Regions from separate parts of the Pseudoalteromonas sp. UCD-33C genome, predicted to be linked through region 3. Evidence: predicted binding sites of a transcription regulator. Region 3 holds the regulator's gene; each other region holds the start of a gene.
The links. Region 3 encodes LexA, which represses DNA repair genes until DNA is damaged. Its sites were predicted from a motif close to TACTGTATNNNNATACAGTA; they were not measured.
Positions count from the first base shown of each region.

Region 1: AOG26_RS08900 (YebG family protein) is a predicted target of LexA. The motif match lies at 3,622-3,641, and genes of this name have one in related genera.
Region 2: AOG26_RS06725 (SulA-like leucine-rich domain-containing protein) is a predicted target of LexA. The motif match lies at 4,338-4,357, and genes of this name have one in related genera.

Region 1 covers NZ_LJTB01000003.1:178,949-185,467, forward strand. The annotation lists gene AOG26_RS08875 (bifunctional diguanylate cyclase/phosphodiesterase) at 1-690, opposite strand, end outside; gene AOG26_RS08880 (chorismate mutase) at 1,025-2,176, shown strand; gene dsbB (disulfide bond formation protein DsbB) at 2,306-2,824, shown strand; gene AOG26_RS08890 (DUF6170 family protein) at 2,824-3,126, shown strand; gene AOG26_RS08895 (ComEA family DNA-binding protein) at 3,155-3,448, opposite strand; gene AOG26_RS08900 (YebG family protein) at 3,695-3,997, shown strand; gene putP (sodium/proline symporter PutP) at 4,060-5,571, opposite strand; gene AOG26_RS08910 (EAL and HDOD domain-containing protein) at 5,943-6,519, shown strand, end outside.
Region 2 covers NZ_LJTB01000002.1:774,858-781,376, forward strand. The annotation lists gene fadE (acyl-CoA dehydrogenase FadE) at 1-325, shown strand, start outside; gene AOG26_RS06710 (DUF6136 family protein) at 322-1,416, opposite strand; gene AOG26_RS06715 (ABC transporter ATP-binding protein) at 1,413-2,003, opposite strand; gene AOG26_RS06720 (S9 family peptidase) at 2,153-4,078, shown strand; gene AOG26_RS06725 (SulA-like leucine-rich domain-containing protein) at 4,381-4,818, shown strand; gene AOG26_RS06730 (YchJ family protein) at 4,859-5,338, shown strand; gene AOG26_RS06735 (alpha/beta hydrolase) at 5,335-6,159, opposite strand; gene AOG26_RS06740 (alpha/beta hydrolase) at 6,162-6,519, opposite strand, start outside.
Region 3 covers NZ_LJTB01000006.1:89,620-96,138, forward strand. The annotation lists gene ctaD (cytochrome c oxidase subunit I) at 1-1,356, opposite strand, end outside; gene coxB (cytochrome c oxidase subunit II) at 1,356-2,498, opposite strand; gene lexA (transcriptional repressor LexA) at 2,936-3,553, opposite strand; gene AOG26_RS13035 (PaaI family thioesterase) at 3,715-4,152, shown strand; gene AOG26_RS13040 (hypothetical protein) at 4,160-4,540, opposite strand; gene AOG26_RS13045 (hypothetical protein) at 4,699-5,424, shown strand; gene AOG26_RS13050 (VOC family protein) at 5,399-5,752, opposite strand; gene AOG26_RS13055 (endonuclease) at 5,869-6,519, shown strand, end outside.

The DNA.
Region 1 (6,519 bases), on a different contig from region 3:
AAATTCGTTATCAAGGTAGATTGGCACAAGCACACTCACCACCCACTTATGCCATATAGTGTCGTAATACACTTTTGACCACACCGCTTCTCGGCTTGGGTTAGTTGCTGCCTGAGCGTAATTGAAGGTTTCGCCTTTAGTAAAATCAAAACTACCAGGTACATTGAGTGCCCAGTTAGGTGGTGCGATACGAATAAAGTTGTCTTTGGTGACAAGGTAAAAATTAAAGAAATCTTGAATTAAGGTCGGTGAAACGATTTTCCATAGCGATTCAGAATCGTTTATAAGCTGTTTATAAAATTCAGAATATTTATCTTGAGGGAGAAACGCAGCCGATAAGCCATCTTCTGAGGTACTACGGATACTGCCATCGAGGGCAAATTTGAGTTCTGCGCTGCGTTTACTTTGTAAATGCGATTCGTTGTGAAGGAGCTGGCTGCTTACGACGTTATTAGCCTGCTCAGCAATATTGATTTTGGTTTTGATCAAGCGGTTAAATTGACGACTCAAGCGTTCACTAGAGTGCTTTAAAAGTTCGTGCTCTTCAAACACAAGCTGTTTTTCTTCAGATTTAAGCATCAAAGCCGCAGCACATATACCTGCAATCAAACAAATCGCAGAAATCAGCAGCGACAATTTCATACTTAATGAATTTACACCAAAACGTGATGGCGGTCGTCGATACACCACAGGACTACCTTATTAATAATTGTTATTATTTATTGTGCAAAAACAAATATACCAGATTCATTTTTATATTTATAAATTTTTTATAAATATAAATGAATTTTCTGAGTAAACACCGATGTTTTCTAAATTAGCTGCGATAGGCAGTTGACTTTACATACAAGTGTTTTTACATTAGTTCAATGAAACAAATTATCTCTCGCACTTATTTTTCGTTTTTTAGCTTCTTTAGATAGAGGAGGCTTAACTGTTTGCGAGATAAATTCACCGAATAGCTAAAGCCTCCCACTTGGGAGGCTTTTTTGTTTGTGCACTGTTTTGGAATGAGGAAACCAACATGAGCATTGATACATTAAATGCGTTACGACACGATATTAATGAAATAGATTCCGACTTATTGGTGTTACTGGCTAAAAGACGCCGTATTAGCCACAGCGTAGTTGAATATAAAATTGCCAATAACAAACCAATTCGCGATGAAGCCCGCGAACAAGCATTACTCGAAAAGCTTATTAATTATGGTAAGTCGCTAGGTCTAGATGCGTACTACATCAATAATGTGTTCCAAACTATTCTTGAAGATTCTGTTTTGAATCAACAAGCAATGCTACAAAAGAATCTAAACCCTGAAGCAATGAGCGAAAGTCATCGTGTTGCTTACTTAGGTGGTCAAGGCTCTTATAGCCAATTAGCCTGCCATAAATATTTTAGCCGTCGCCCAGGTAAGCTGATTGAGATGGGCTGTTCGAGCTTTGATCAAATCACTGGCAAAGTTGAAAGTGGCCAAGCTGATTTCGGCTTACTGCCAATTGAAAACACCAGCTCAGGTAGTATCAATGAAGTGTTCGATTTATTACAACATGCACAAGTATCAATTGTCGGTGAGGTCACTCACAGCGTTGAGCATTGTTTATTAGCAATGCCAGGTACTGAGCTTTCTCACATTAATAAAATCTTTGCTCACCCACAGCCTTTTGCTCAATGTAGCCGCTTCATTCAGGGTTTAGGTGATATTCAACATGAAACCTGTGACTCAACCTTCCATGCATTACAATCAGCGGTTGAAACTACAAACAGCGCCGCTATCGGCTCAGCACAAGCAGGTAAAAATGTAGGGTTAGAAGTCGTTAAATCAGGCCTTGCAAACCAAAGCGAAAACCATAGCCGCTTCATTGTCGTCGCGCGTAACCCGTTGCAAGTATCTAAGCAAATTCCAACAAAAACCAGTTTGATTATGGCGACCAAACAACAAGCGGGTTCATTGGCTGATGCCTTGATGATTTTTAAACAACATCAAATTAACCTAGTAAAATTGGAATCTCGCCCAGTACCTGGAAACCCATGGGAAGAGGTGTTTTATGTTGACCTTGAAGCAAACCTTGATGACTTACATGTTAAGCAAGCGCTTGAAGAGCTAAAAGAACACACCCAATACACCCGTGTATTAGGCTGCTATCAAAGTGAGTCTTTGCAAGCTGTTAGTGTGTAACAGCCAGCCTAGATATGATTAATAAAAAGGAGCCAGTCGGCTCCTTTTTCGTATAATTTCATCTTAGATACTTGCACCTACTGCCCTGTCTAAGCATAATCTTGAAAACAATTTGAAATTGGAACTTTCATGAATTGGTTAGCAGAATTAGCAACTAAAAGAACACCTTGGTTATTATTAGCCGTTATTTCACTCGCATTTGAAATCACTGCGTTATTTTTTCAATACAACATGGGCCTTGAGCCATGCATCATGTGTATATATCAACGTACTGCTGTTTTAGGCTTACTTGCAGCGGGTGTGATTGGTGCAATTAACCCACAAAATATGGTTGTTCGCTTAGTCGCATTTGCCACTTGGGGTGTCTCTGCAATTTGGGGTTACTTTATTGCCAAAGAACACATTGCAATGCAAAACAATACTGACCCTTTTGCATTTAGCTGTGCATTTGAACCTAACTTCCCAAGTTTTATGCCTTTGCATGAATGGATCCCTAGCTTCTTTGCCGCTACTGGTGATTGCGGAAATATCGATTGGCAGTTTGCTTCTATGAGTATGCCAGCATGGATGGAAGTGATTTTTGCAGCATTTTCAGTGGTATTTGTGGCTGTTTTAGTTAGCCGATTAGTGAGCAAAAAGTCGCTATAATGATTTATTTTTTTACTAGCCAAATCCCTGCTTTAAAAAGCTTTAAAGTAAGGCAACGCCAGCAAATTATTGCCCTTGCTTTGGCTCATTTAAGCTCAAGCAAAAAGATCATTTTATCAGTATGTAAGCTTGCCTTTTTAGCACCATTATTTTTAGGCTTGGCCTACTTTGAAGGCTGGATGCTTATTCCTTGGTTATTGTTAGCGGGCTTAAGTTACCCACTCATCACAACACCTATCGAAAACATGTTCGCATTAGCGCATTTAGACAAAGCTATCGATGAATTTAAACAGGGCGAATAACGCCCTGTTTAGGTATATAGCCCGCTATTTATAATGTAATTTTCCCCTCAAGTTTAGCAAATAGCTTATCGCCAATTCCTTTTACTTCTTTTAATTGCTCTACCGACTTAAACGGACCTTGCTTTTTACGGTGCTCAACAATCGCTTTGGCTTTTGACTCTCCAATACCCGGTAATTGAGTAAGTTGATCTATGCTAGCTTTGTTTATACTGAGCTTTTGCATTTTAACTTGTGTTGCTTCGGTTGGTTTAACGGCGAATGCCGATGTAGCAGGTAGTAACGCAATGCTTGTGGCAAGTAAAATACTTGATAGTAATTTCATAATTTCCTCCATGATGTCCATCTTGGACAGGTAGTTAGCTATTACCCAACACTCACTCCATCGCTTGTGTTTAACTTTGGGTAACAATTTAAATAAAGCTAATGTCCCTATTATTGTCAAATTTGCTGAATAAAATTTTTCTCAAGTTACTTGCAAAGTAAGCCCCGAAGCATTACTGTATATAAAAACAGTAATCAAAGTGGCGGTATTACGCTGCAAATGCCACGCTTAAATGCAGGAGAAATCATGGCTGTTGTTGTTAAATATGTTGTAGAAAGAAACGGAGTCGAGCGCATGACGTTTACTACTAAGAAAGAAGCTGATGCGTATGACAAAATGCTCGACATTGCTGAGTCATTAGAACTAATGCTTGAAAAAGTTGATGTACCATTAAGCGAGCAACAAATTGAGTCACTGGCGCTTGAAATGGCAAAAGAAAAAGACCAATTTATGGCGGTACTTAAAGGTGCAAAAGACGCCCCAGCTAAGCCTAAAAAAGCAAAGTCAGACGACAACGTTGCTGATATAAAAGAAAAAGCGGCAAGCTAAACGCAAATTTAGATCATAAAAAAGGGCAACAGATGTTGCCCTTTTTTGTGTTGAATCAAAAACTACAGTGACGACTCAACTTCATCAAATAAGTCTGTAATTTCTTTTTTCGGCTCAGCAGTTGTAAGGCTAACAACAACAATAGCAATTGTTGATAAAATAAAGCCTGGGACAATCTCATAAATGATTGCACTTAATGCTTGGCCATCAATTGTAATTGGCGCGTAAATCCAAAATAGTACTGTTGCAGCACCAACAACCATACCACTAATAGCGCCTTGTAAGTTCATGCGCTTCCAGTAAAGGCTCAGTAATACGAGTGGACCAAATGCAGCACCAAAACCTGCCCATGCATTACTCACTAAATCTAAGATAGAGCTATCGCGGTCATAGGCTAAGTAAATAGCAAATAGAGCCACCAAAATAACACTAATACGACCTACTAAAACCAGCTCTTTTTGAGATGCACTACGGTTTAAGTAAATCTTATAAAAATCTTCGGTTAGTGAGCTTGAACAAACTAATAACTGTGATGAAATAGTACTCATAATCGCCGCTAAAATAGCTGCCAATAAGAAGCCAGCAATTAAAGGATGGAAGATAAGCTCAGACAACACTAGGAAAATCGTTTCTTTATCATCAATTGGCATTTGGTTTTCAAGCATATAAGCAGCACCAAATAGACCTGTTAGCACAGCACCAATAGCTGAAAGCGTCATCCACGACATACCCACACGGCGCATAGTCGGCATATCTTTCACAGAGCGCACAGACATAAAACGCACAATAATATGTGGTTGACCAAAATAACCAAGGCCCCATGCCATTGCAGAAATAATCGCTATCGTTGAACCACCTGCAAACCAATCCATCATATTAAGTGCATGAATTTCTGATTCTTTTGGTGAGCTTAATAATAAGTCATAGCGTGCATTTGCAAGTGTATCCATAACTGGCTGATCAAGCATGGTAAACGTTGCAATTGGCACAGCCAGCAACGAGATAAACATGATACAGCCTTGTACAAAGTCAGTCAGGCTCACTGCTAAGAAGCCACCAAACAAGGTATATAACACGACGACACCGGTTGTGATGTACAGACCCATTTCGTAGCTCATATTAAATGAGTTTTCGAACAACTTGCCGCCTGCAACAACACCTGACGAGGTATACAAGGTGAAGAAAACAATGATTACAATCGCAGAGATCACACGCAGAATATTTTTATTATCATCAAAGCGGTTCGCGAAGTAATCTGGAATGGTGATTGAGTCATTCGCCTTTTCTGTGTAAACACGTAAACGAGGCGCGACTAGGAAGTAGTTAGCCCAAGCACCGAGTACTAAACCTATGGCAATCCAAACCTTGCTTAAACCAAACAAATACATTGCACCCGGTAGACCCATTAGCAGCCAACCACTCATGTCTGATGCGCCAGCTGAAAGCGCAGCAACACTTGGTGATAAATTACGACCACCTAGCATATAGCCTGATACATCGTCGGTAGATTGCTTATAAGCATACAGCCCAATCCCCAGCATGACGATGAAGTACATTGCTAACGAAATTATCATTCCTGTTTCCAAATTAGCCTCCAAAAGTTGTTTAATGTTGGCTTTTAATCCGAATAATGACTCGCAAGTTATTTAATTTTAAGACATTATTGGGGTAAAAACCGATATCACCCATGACTATAACATGCTTCCCCCCTTCAACTCCAATCAAGCAGTTCAATGACAGGGTTTACAATTTCAACCTTTTCATAACAAAAATATGATATTTAATCTCAAGTTATAGAATTCAATTGCAATTTATCCTAGTCTTAAGATCAGAATAAAATCAGTATTTATCCTCAAATACTCGCATTTAATTAATGCTATTTCAGGCACAATGACATATATTGCTGATGGATAAATGAATTAACCGAAGTGGACATGCCAGGACTATGTATTTTTACGCTGCACGCCAACCTATTTTAGATAAGGAAAAGAAACTTGTCGGCTACGAACTCCTTTTTAGGGATGGCGTAGATAACGTGTTTCCAGACATTGATGGCGATGAAGCAACATCACGACTCATTGAAGGTAGTCAGTTCAATTTTGGTTTAGAAGATTTAACGGATAACAAACCAGCTTACATTAATTTCACTTTAGAGACACTCCAAAAAGGCTACCCTTTATTACTGGGTAAAGAACAAGTCGTTGTCGAAATTCTTGAAACTATTCAACCAGGTAAACGTTTACTTGCTCTGGTTAAAGATTTAAAAGAGCGTGGTTACACACTGGCCCTTGATGATTACATTCATCAACCTGTCTGGCGTCATTTTTATCCGTATATCGATATGATCAAAATTGACTTTTTAACCACAGACAAAGAGTCGATTGAAGCGGTTATTGAAGCGATAAAACCTCACCCGCACATCAAGTTGCTTGCCGAAAAAGTCGAAACTTACGAGAAATACCAACTTGCCCTAGAAATGGGTTTTAGTTACTTTCAAGGCTTTTTCTTTTCAAAACCGGAGA
Region 2 (6,519 bases), on a different contig from region 3:
TTTAGCTAACTACATTTACCTTAAAAACGAGCCACTTAACCTTGTTGGTCGTCAAGAGCAAACGCTTAAAGACATTCTTGAAGTTGAGCCTCTGTTTGACAAGGTATGCCGTGAAAAAGGCGTAAAACTGCCTTTCTTCCAGCTTGATAAAGTAGCGCAAATGGGCCTAGAAGCAGGCATTTTAAGCCAAGCTGAAGCCGACAAACTAGCTGCTGTTGAAAAAGCCCGTCTTGACGTAATTAACGTTGACGACTTTGACCCAGCAGACTTAGTTGCAGGTAATGTTGCCCGCGGCGAGAGCGATAAAAAAGCAGACGCCGCTTAAGCTAGCAAAACAAATCCAATTGTTATGAAAAACCAAACCAGCGCAAATTGCGCTGGTTTTTTTTGCGCTAAATATTGCTGCAATACACACCACACTGCCCCAATGGGGATGTAAATCAAGTTAATGCCAAGCATGCTTATAACGACAATTAAAGCCACAGCAAAAAATATAAGGCTCGGTAAAAACTGGCTTATATAAAACGGCTTATCTTGGTTATTGCTTTGAAAGAACAGCCGATATTTTTTAAAAACAGCCAAGCAATCGAACTGCAGCGAACTTGTTAGCAACACACATACTGAAAAAACCACAGCTTGTATCAAGTCACTAAAGTCATTACGAACTGCAATTAGTTGTGATAAAGCAAACAAACATGCAACCAGTATTGCCCCACGCCATATTAAGCTCCAACTGTGCTGTATAAAGTAACTAAGCCAGAATAAAGCAAGCGAGTGTACTTTTAACTTATGACTTATTCTTACAGGTGGGAGTAAAATCGAACAGCCGAAAATAGCAACAAAACTTAGATAGTATTGCAGCGGAGATAAACTAACAGGCTGTAATACCAATACAGAACTGAGCAATAAACTATAAAAAAGTGCACGTGGCCTATAAAGAACAAATACTCCACATAGCCACTGCAACAACATAAACAGCATAAAATGAGGTACTTGTAGCCACTGCTTTAACGATAGATCTATTGCGATTAATGAACTGGCAATAAGCCAAACATTACTTAAAAGTAGTAACTTGTAGTCAACACATACTCGCCAGGAGGATTTATAAAGGCTTCGCTGAAACGCCCTATTTTGCTCATTTTTAATGGCTGGCGCCATGGCCCATAACATCACCGATTCAAGTAAAAGATAAACCACTGCTAATTTTGCACCGTAAGAAGGTGCTGCATGGCTATCGACTATTTTTCCAAGCCCTAAAAACAACAATAAAACCATTCCAAGGAAAGCTGGGCCCAGAACCAGCGCGAGCAGCAAGCTAAAACTCTTTAACTGAGATAGCATGCTTTTGAGAATGGTCGTGTATGCTAGGTATCGAAAAGAAAGGAATGAAAAGTAACTAGCAAGGGAATTTATCATAGTGATGCACACTCAAAACCATGCTGTACAAACACCTCAGGTTCGTGGCTTGTAATGATGATTTGCCCATTAGGTTTATCATCTAAGTAGCCATCAAGTAAGGTCAGCAAAAATTTTATACTTATTTGATCAAGCGCAGCACTTGGTTCATCTAATAGCAAAAATGGAGCTTGCTTTAAAAAAGCAGTTATAAGCTGGCACTTCTTTTGATTGCCACTCGACAAAGCACTAAAACGAGTATTAAGGTGCTCTGTAAAGTTAAATCCAGTAATGAGTTGCTCTGGCATATCCTTCTTTAACGCCTTGCAACTAAGTTCAATAATTTGCCGCGCAGTTAAAAAATCTGGCAGAGCAATACGATCGCTAGCAATTGAAACATCACTTTGCGGCGATTTTAATGCTTCATTATTATATAGAACCTGCCCTGATTGTGGCTTTTCAAGGCCAGCTAGCATCATCAGTAATGTTGTTTTTCCTTTGCCATTCGCTGCCTGTAAACAAACTCGTTTACTTTGTAATAGCTTACTGTAGTTTTTAAAAACGTAGGCTGAAGCAAAGCGCTTATTGAGGTTATTAATTTCAATCATGTTTATTCCTTTAATAATGAAAAAATAGTAGCACACTCATGTCCCTATTTATTTACATGATTTGTAACAAATATCGAACGGGTAAAACTTGCGTTTAGATTATGAACAGGCAACACTTGATAACGAAAAATTAACAAGGAATAATTACAATGAAACCGAGTTTTCAACTAGCTGCCGTTGCATGCGCGCTTAGCCTTGCACTGGCAGGATGTTCTCAATCAACCCCATCAACAAGTAGCACCGAAAGCGTGCAACAAAGCCAAACTGTTAAACAGTACGACGCTGAAACCTTTTTTGATACAACCTCAATTATGGGCAGCAGCTTTTCACCGAAAGGCGACAAAATACTCGTTAGCAGTGACGAAAGCGGCATTTATAGCCTTTATGAAGTAGATATAAAAACCGCCCAAAAAACCCGCTTAACAGACTTTGAAGACAGTACTTATGCTGTGGCTTATTTTCCTAAAGATGAGCGCGTACTATTTACTAAAGACTCAGGCGGTAACGAGCGTTATCACATCTATGTTCGCGAAACAGATGGCACAGTTAAAGATCTTACGCCAGGTGAAGAAACCCGTGCAGGATTTGCAGGCTTCACAGAAGACGGTAAACACTTTTTTATAACCAGCAATCAGCGTGATGCTAAGTTTATGGACCTATATCGTGTTGATGCTAACAGCTATGAAGTAACGCCTGTTTACCAAAATACTATGGGGCTAGATGTCGGCGTAATCAGCCCTGACGGCCGCTTTATTGCTTTATCGAAAAACAATTCGAACAAAGACAGCGATGTTTTTATTCTCGATACGCGTAAGAAAACACTGAAACCAGAACTCATTACCCGTCATGATGACGACGCAAAATATGGCCCTGAAACCTTCTCAAGAGACAGTAAATCATTATATTACTCAACCGATGCCAAAGGTGAATTTGCAGAGGTGTGGCGCTATGACTTAACGACCGGCGAGCACAGCCCTGCCCTCAAAGATGAGTGGGATGTGAGTTTTATTTACTTCTCTAAATCTGGCCGTTATCAAGTAAGCGGTGTTAATGCTGACGCAAGCACTAAAGTGTCGATAATTGATACCACCACAGGTAAAGGTATTGCCATGCCATCGCTGCCTGCTGGTAACTTACGTGGTGTGAACTTTTCAGCTGATGAAAAGACCATGGCGTTTTATTTAAATTCAGATACCTCGCCAAGTAACCTATTTGTGTGGCAACTCGGTGAATCAAAAGCTAAACAATTAACCAACACATTAAGTGAAGCAATTGATCAAAATGACTTGGTTGAAAGCACAATTGTGCGCTTTAAAAGCTTTGATGGTTTAGAGATCCCTGGGGTTTTATATAAGCCTAAGCAAGCTAATAGCAACAACAAAGTACCAGCTTTAGTTTGGGTGCACGGCGGTCCTGGCGGCCAAAGTCGCACAGGATATAGTGCAATGCAGCAGCATCTAGTCAATCATGGTTATGCCATTTTTGCAGTTAATAACCGTGGCAGCTCAGGCTATGGTAAAACGTTCTTCCATTTAGATGATAAAAAACATGGCACTGACGATTTACAAGATATTGTTTACGGTAAAAAACACCTACAAAGCCTAGATTGGGTTGATGCAGATAAAATTGGCATTATGGGGGGCAGCTACGGTGGCTTTATGACCGCCGCAGCACTTGCCTTTGAACCAGAAGAGTTCAAAGTAGGTATTAATATATTTGGTGTAACAAACTGGGTTAGAACCTTAAACTCGATTCCACCATGGTGGGAAAGCTTTAAAAAGGCACTGTATGATGAAATGGGCGACCCAGCGACAGACGGTGAACGTCACCGTGCCATTTCGCCACTATTTCATGCTAAAAACATCACCAAGCCATTAATGGTGATCCAAGGTGCTAACGACCCACGCGTTTTACAAGTTGAAAGCGATGAACTTGTTGCCGCTGTAAAGGCAAATGGTGTGCCTGTTGAATATGTATTATTCGATGATGAAGGCCATGGTTTTACTAAAAAAGAAAACCGCATAAAAGCCTCAAATGCATACCTTGAGTTCTTAAATACCTACTTAGATAAATAGCAAAATTGCAAAGATAAAGAGCCGGTATTATGCCGGCTTTTTTATGCAAAACACCTGTATAGAATCAAAATTTAACAGTTTACACAGTACTGTATAAAATACTGTATGGATTTAATGGTAAATTTTTCACCTTTTCCAACCTTCAAAATAAAACCATAAGCAACTGTTTAATAACAATTAAATAATATTAACTAAAATAAAACTGAATAATTGGTTAAAAAATAGCAAAAAAGTACTTGCGCAAAAACACTGTATAAACTACTGTATACACATACTGTATAAACAACCAGTGAGTGAAAGTTATGTTACAGCCAATTACCTTAAGAACAGTTAAAAGCTACCAACAAGATAACGACAAAGCGTCTGTTAATTTAATTCAAATTGAAGACGAAATATCAGCAACCTTTGAGCTATTAAAAGTATTGCATCATTACAATAGCCAAAATGGATGGACACTATTAATTGCTCCTGATCATGTTCCTAGTAAAGCCTTACTAGATTCATGTTCGATTGATACCAGCAAACTACTTGTGATCAGACAAAAACATTTAGTTAATCTTGAGTATGTTCTTAGTTCAGCATTACATAACGGTAATTTTGCTGCTGTGATCACATGGACAGATATTGTAAACAATCATCAACTTGATTCGATGAACTTAAACCTTGAGCAGGCATCTGCTAAGTTTTATTGTTTTACAAAAAGCGCTCAATTAAACAATTTAGTACCGCAGCCACAATAGGCTTGTTAAAATAACAATTTATAGTTTTAGGTAAGTTGTTATGACATCACTCACACACTCCCTTTGTCCTTGTGGCAGCGAATCGACTTACGAGCTTTGCTGCCAGCCTTTTCATACAGGTGCAAGCCAAGCTGATACCCCAGAGCAACTTATGCGTTCTCGTTTTAGTGCTTACGCGCTGAAAGATGCGAAATATGTATTCAGTACCTATGCACAAAGCCAACAAGCCGCTAACCCTGTTCGCGAAATTAAAGATTTTGCTAATAGCTGCCGTTTTACCAAGCTAAGTGTTTTAGATACTGAACATAATGATCAAGAAGGTTTTGTCGAATTTAAAGCTAATTACTTTTACCAAAACTTGTATTGTGAGTTACACGAAAAGTCGCGTTTTATTAAAGAAGATGGCCTATGGCGTTACTTAGATGGTGATATAATGCCAGTTGCAGATATTAAAATTGGCCGTAACGACGAGTGCCCTTGTGGGAGCGGCAAAAAATATAAAAAGTGTCACGCTCTTTAATTGCCATTAACCTGGTAAATCCAGTCTAAGGCTTGGGTAATCGTTGTTGGGAATGCAGTTGCATGGCGTGCCTGAGGGATAACAAATAAATTTGTTGTAACCAGCGCGCCGCTATGTTTATTAATTTTAGCTGCTAATTGCCTTGCGCCCGACACCATTTTTTCACCTTCGCTTTCTTCAAGTTCTCCCACTGCGATGTAAACTTTTGTTGTGTTGGCAGCTGGTTTTACAGCCATAGCTAATATTGAGTTTTCTTTAAACCACACTGAAGGGCTGCCGATAATATAATTTGAAAAAAGCGAAGGCTCAGTGAATAAGGTATAAGCCGCAAATAAACCGCCAAGTGAGTTACCGACTAACGTACTTTTTTGGGTTGTTCTGAAGTCGGCCTCAATATAAGGCAATACAGTATGTTTTAGGTAGTTTAGATACTGACTTGCTCCGCCAGTTTTACGCTGCCAATTTTTATCTTCAAATGGCGTATAGTCATAAATACGGCTATCAAGCCCTGATACACCTTTTTGATATCCTACTGCAACGATAATTACCTCTTCTATAGTCCCCGAATTCATCATAAAGCGACTAGCACCAGAGGTAATTGGCAAACTGTAGTTTGCATCTAACAGGTAAACAACTGGGTAGCGCTTCTGGTTTTGCTTTTGGTAGCTGCGTGGCAATTTAATCGTAATGGGGTATTCGTTTTCGGTATGTTTATCTTTAAGTAACACAGTATTAGTATGTGGCAAAGTAAACGGCTCAGCATAGCTTACGGAGCTCACGCCCAAAACACTGATCACCAAAACGAGCAATATATAAGGCATAGTTAATCCTTTAACCACTTCTTAATTGGTAACAGCCACTCATCTTTTGGTTTATAAAATGCGCCATGGGAGAGCCCTGTATTAATGCTTAATTCTTCGAACTTGGTTACGTCACTTCTATCAATTAAAAATTGGCAAGAGCCAACCTTATCTGAGCGCTCAAAGATAGAATACACCTTGCCATAAGCCTTAACTGATGTGTGATTTTTTATAAGGCCTGCACAACCTGCCAATATAATTAAGTTGATATGTGTACGTTTAAGTTCATTGGCTACTATGATCGACAATGCCCCGCCCCGTGAAAAACCAACCAAACTAATGTTCGACTCAGCAACACCGGCACTGATCAATGCTTCAACA
Region 3 (6,519 bases):
AGCAAGGCCAACAAAGTGCATAGGGAAGAACAACACGTTGACACTGATTAGCGATAACCAAAAATGCCATTTCGCCAGCGTTTCGTTGTACATGTTGCCAGTCCATTTCGGTAACCAATAATAGGCTCCCGCCATAATTGAGAACACAGCCCCCGTCACAAGCACATAATGGAAGTGAGCCACCACAAAATAGGTATCGTGATACTGAAAATCTGCTGGTGTAATCGCAAGCATCAAGCCAGAGAAACCACCTAAGGTGAATAACACAATAAAGGCGATGGCAAACATCATCGGAATTTCGAAGCTAATCGAACCGCGCCACATGGTGGCCACCCAGTTAAACACTTTAACGCCCGTTGGTACCGAGATAAGCATGGTGGCGTACATGAAAAACAACTCGCCTGCCACAGGCATCCCTGTGGTAAACATATGATGTGCCCAAACGATAAAACTTAGCAGCGCAATCGATGAAGTTGCATACACCATAGACGCATAGCCAAATAGCTTTTTGCGCGAGAAGGTCGGTACGATAGTCGATATAATGCCAAAGGCCGGCAAAATCATGATGTACACTTCGGGGTGACCGAAGAACCAGAAAATGTGCTGGAACATCACAGGGTCGCCCCCACCGGCTGCATCAAAAAAGCTGGTTGCGAAGTATTTATCGGTCAACACCATAGTGACTGCCCCTGCTAGGACAGGCATAACAGCAATTAACAAGAATGCAGTGATTAACCATGTCCAAACAAATAGCGGCAGCTTCATCCACGTCATACCTGGCGCTCTTAAGTTGACGATAGTCACGATAACGTTAATCGCCCCCATAATTGAGCTGATACCCATGATATGTACGGCAAACACAAAAAGTGCAGTGTTATCGTTGCTGTAAGTTGTTGATAGTGGTGCGTAAAAAGTCCAACCAAACGCAGGACCACCACCAGGCATAAGTAACGAAGCCAATAGAATTAAAAATGCAAACGGCAATATCCAAAAGCTCCAGTTATTCATACGTGGTAAGGCCATGTCTGGTGCGCCTATCATCATAGGCACCATCCAGTTTGCAAGCCCAGTGAACGCGGGCATAACGGCACCAAACACCATAATCAAACCATGTACTGTGGTCATTTGGTTAAAAAAGTGCGGGTCGACTAGCTGTAATCCAGGCTGAAAGAGTTCAGCACGGATCACCATTGCCATGGCTCCACCAATTAAAAACATGGTGAGTGAAAAAATCAGGTATAAACTCCCGATGTCTTTATGATTGGTGGTGTAAAGCCAACGCTTAAAACCTTTCGCAGGATGGTGATGGTCGTGATGCGCATGCCCAGTTGCTTGCTCGTTAATAACATTACTCATTAGTTCGCCTCCGCTGCTGCATCAATCGCGGCTTGAATTTGACTCGGTTGGATAACATCGCCGGTATCATTACCCCACGCGTTTCGCTTATAAGTAATAACCGCAGCAAGTTGCTTAATTGAAAGCTGTTTATCAAACGCTTGCATTGCTGTGCCAGGCTTACCGTGTAACACGATATCTATGTGATCTTTTACATCACCTAATACAATCGGGCTGCCTTTAAGTGCTGGAAATACGCCTGGTAGGCCCATACCGGTAGGTTGGTGACATGCAGCACAGCTTGCCATATACACTTGCTCACCTAAGACCATAAGCTCTTCTTTCGGTAATGTTTGATCAAGCAAAGCAGCATCTGCTGCGGCCGCATTGGCTTTTTCTTGCTTGGCATCTGCAAGCCAATTAGCAAATTCATCTTCAGGTAAGGCTTTCACCACAACAGGCATAAAGCCATGATCTTTACCGCATAACTCAGCACATTGACCACGGTATACTCCTGGCTCGTTAATACGTGTCCACGCTTCATTGATAAACCCAGGATTTGCATCCTTTTTAACCGCAAAATCAGGCACCCACCATGAATGAATTACATCGTCTGAGGTCATTAAAAAGCGAACTTTTTTATTGATAGGAAGTACTAGCGGTTTATCTACTTCAAGCAAATAATGCTCAGTTTTCTCTGCTTGGTTGTCTATTTGATCTTTAGGAGTAGATAGAATCGAGTAATAAGCAATGTCTTCACCCATGTACTCGTAATGCCACTTCCATTGTGAGCCAGTCACTTTAATGGTGATATCGGCTTTAGAAGCATCTTCCATGGCAATTAAGGTTTTTGTGGCAGGCACAGCCATGGCGATTAAGATGACAAATGGAATGGCAGTCCAAAGTATTTCAACTTTTGTACTTTCATGAAATTGGGCAGGCTTGGCCCCTTTGGATTTACGGTGGTGTATTAAAGCCCAAAACATCACCGCAAATACGATGATGCCGATTACACAGCAGATAATAAATATCGTCATGTGTAACTCATAAACATTATTACTTATATCGGTCACCCCTTTACGCATATTGTATTGGCTATTTGCCAATGCAAGCTCAGGAAGTGCAAACAATATAAGCCACAAGGCGTAACGCAGTTTACCCATGTGACGGCTCCTTTAGATGCTATTGCAAGACGCAAAGCGAAAAGGCGATACAACAAGGTGCCCATTCGTTTTTCTTATTGTTCAGAGCGACTACGTATCATTTTGACCCACTTATGATACCGGCCCCTTGACTAACACCTCGCACATTTTTGTGTCTTTTTATTAATTAGGTGTTAATACAGTGTATTAACCAATTAGTTAAAAAATGACCAATAAGCAAGTTTTAATGATAATAAATGTTTATTTTGGTGCAGAAATAACAACTATAATCAGCGCGTTATTTAATGTTTAGGAGTAAGTACGAAATGTAAAAAGAGAGGAAAACTGCGCTATATAAGGCTTTAAATGAAGAGTAAGGATTCACAAATCCTAATTAAGTAGTAAAATTTCAGTGGCGCACCAAATTGAGTCAATTTAATGCACCAAATTGGGAACGCTTACATCCAGTCAGCGTTACGAATAACACCTACCGCTAACCCCTCGATGTTGAACGACTCATGCTCAAGGTCAACCTCAATAGGCGAAAACTCTTCGTTCTCAGCGTGTAAAAGTACTTTGCGACCCGCTTTTTCTAGACGCTTAACTGTTACATCTTCATCGACTCGAGCTACAACTACTTGCCCGTTTTCAGCAACTTGCGTTCTGTGTACTGCAAGCAAATCGCCATCCATAATACCAATGTCTTTCATACTCATACCATTTACACGCAGTAAGAAATCGGCAGCAGGTTTAAATAATGAAGGATCAACTTGGCAGTGACTTTCAACATGCTCTTGAGCCAAAATAGGTTCACCGGCTGCAACACGGCCAATTAAAGGTAAGCCTAACTGCTCTGGCTCATCTTCTTCAATTAACTGAATACCGCGACTCGCCCCAGGCTTCATTTTGATCATGCCTTTTTTTGCCAGTGCTTTTAGGTGTTCTTCAGCAGCGTTGGCACTTTTAAAACCCAATGTTTGAGCTATTTCAGCACGCGTAGGTGGCATGCCTGTATCTTTAATAAAGACTTTAATTAGTTCTAAAATTTGCGATTGGCGTTTAGTTAATGGGCGCATACAACTGGTTTTCCATACAGTACATTTAACTGTGAGTATATACAGTTATTTGAAAATCGCAAATTTAAATTAACCCCATCATATTGCTACAAAACTAACATTGAACCACACCGAAAGATGCCATAAGGTATTAGCTTTAATTAGCAGGCTAAGGAAACACAATGAGTATTTGGCACCAACCAATCACGTTAGAGCTTTGCAAAGAGCTTGAACAAGGGATTACCGGTCAAGGCACTTTAATGAAAACTATGGGCATTGAGGTAACTGAAATTGGCGATGATTATTTAATGGCAACCATGCCTGCTATTCCTGAGCATCATAACCCTATGGGCATGGTCCATGGCGGAGCAAACGTTGTATTAGCAGAGACAGTGGCAAGCTATGCAGCCAATTTCGTGGTTGATTTCAATAAGTTTTATGCTGTTGGCCAAGAAATTAATGCCAACCACATGAAAGCGTCACGCAAAGGAACGTTAACAGCAACTGCTAGACCGCTGCATTTAGGTAAGCGAACTTCTGTTTGGGATATTAAAATTACCAATGCCGCAGGAGAGCTTTGCTGCGTATCAAGAATGACCGCAGCTGTTGTAGAGCGATAAATTCAGGCTATTTTTCGACAGGATAAATAGTAATTTCAATCCCTGCGCCAATTGCAGAGATACGTAACAAGGTATCGGCATGCAGGGGTTGGTTAAAGCATTTAGGCGAATTACCTGATTCAAAGCCTATATCAAATGTACGCTTTGAGCACGATAACCACTGTTTTAATGCATTGCGCGAGCAAGACTCAATAAGCTCGCAAAGCTGGTTAATTGCTTTATCAGGAGAGCTGATATCTGCGGTTGCTTCAATACGTGCTAGTTGGCGGTATTCATCTTGGTCATAATGTAAAACCATGGCGTTTTTCTTCAAATCAGCAACAAGCGCACTAATATCGTGCTTTGATTCAAGCTCCAGATCTACATTTAAAAATTGAATTTCCGACATACTCTCGTTTTTACCCTCTATTTATATCGACTGAAACTTTAACTCAGTTTTGTATATATACCAAATCTAGAATACAGTTAATGCGACATTATGCCGCATTGGCAATCTAGCTAAACAACCTAAAATAGCGCCCACATAACAATAATAACGGGGTAATAATGAATAAACGCCTGTTTAAGTATGCTCGTAAAGGGCATAAATGGCTTGGCTACTTACTTGCTTTGCAGATCTTTTTTTGGCTCTTAGGTGGGCTGGTAATGAGCTCATTACCACTTGAAAAAGTGCATGGTAAGCATCTGGCTAATCGCAGTTTAAGTAGCCCATTTTTATTGTCGGACTACCCTGCTTCAATTGATAAAATAACAGCGCAATTCGAGCAAATCGAGGGGATTAAATATAGCCATTTTTTAAATACCCCGATTATAGAAGTTACATCCTCTAGCGGTACGTTTATTTTTGATGGCAGAACAGGTGCTAAAATGCCTGCACCGAGTAAAGCGCAAATCATTGAAAATGCGCAAGCTCACCTGCTTATTGACGCAAAAATAACGCAAGCGCAGTTATTAACAAAAGGGCCTAGAGAAGTCGGTCACAAAGCCAATGTTTGGCAAATTAGCTTCGATGATTGGTTAACAACAACCTTATATTTAGATAGCCAAACCGGTAAAGTTATAACTGTGCGCAGCACCCTGTGGCGCATTTTCGACTTTTTCTGGATGCTACACATTATGGATTATGATGAGCGTGAGAACTTTAACAATCCACTACTCATCAGCTTCTCAGCCACCAGCGTACTATTTTGTATTACAGGAGTTCTCTTGTTACTACAAAACGTTCGAATTAAACGTAAAAAGCCAGCTACACGTGTTGGTCAATCAAAATAGGATTGCCATCTGGGTCGGTGATAATAAAACTCGCGTCACCGGCCTTTTGTATTTCTAATCCTTGTTGCTGAAATTGTGCAGCTAATTGCTCAAAGGTTGCAAATTCATCCAAAGCTTCAGCATTTTGATCCCACCCAGGATTAAAGGTCAGCATGGTTTTATCAAACATACCTTGAAACAAACCAATTAAATGTTCACCGTTTTTCATTATTAGCCAATGCTGTTCTATCTCCCCAGCAAACTCTTTGAAACCTAGCTTTTCATAAAACTGCTTTGAAGCACGAATATCTTTTACATTTAGACTTACAGAAAAAGCACCTAATAACATGGTTGTAATTCCTTTAATAAAAACGGCCTAACAACTATAGCTGAGTTGAAAAACTTTTCCTTTTTAGAATAGTCGCTCTAGAATAGCTGTTCCTGTAGTTCACTGATGTGATGGATATGCGTTTATTTCTATACTTAGCCCTTTGTTTTATTTTCACTTTTCCTATATCCGCTAAAGAGTTTTCGAGCTTTTACAGTGCCAAAAAGCATTTAATTAAGAGTCTACCAAGCAATAGTAAAAGCTTATATTGTGGTTGCGATATCAAGCGCCAAGGTAAAAAACTTGTGCCAGACCCTGATGCGTGTGGTTATATTCCTAGAAACTCTGTCACCCGTTCAGGAAAAGAGAATGCTCGCGCAAAAAGAATAGAGTGGGAGCACATTGTGCCTGCCTGGGAGTTTGGTCATCAATTACAATGCTGGCAGGATGGCGGTCGCAAAAACTGTAAAAAGGTCAGTGAAAAGTTTCGTCAAATGGAAGCTGACATTAATAACCTTGCACCTGCTATAGGCGAGATCAATGCTGACCGTTCAAACTTTCGCTACGGCATGGTGTCAACATCAAGTGCAAGTTACGGAGCATGCCCTGTAAAAGTCGACTTTAAGCAACGCGTATTTGAGCCACCCATTTATGCAAGAAAGCAAATAGCCGATACCTATTTTTATATGCAAAAAACCTATGGCTTAAAAATATCTGATAAACAACGTAAATTATTTGAATCGTGGCAAAAGCTTGAAATAGCTGAAATTAGCAATCGCAAATCTTTA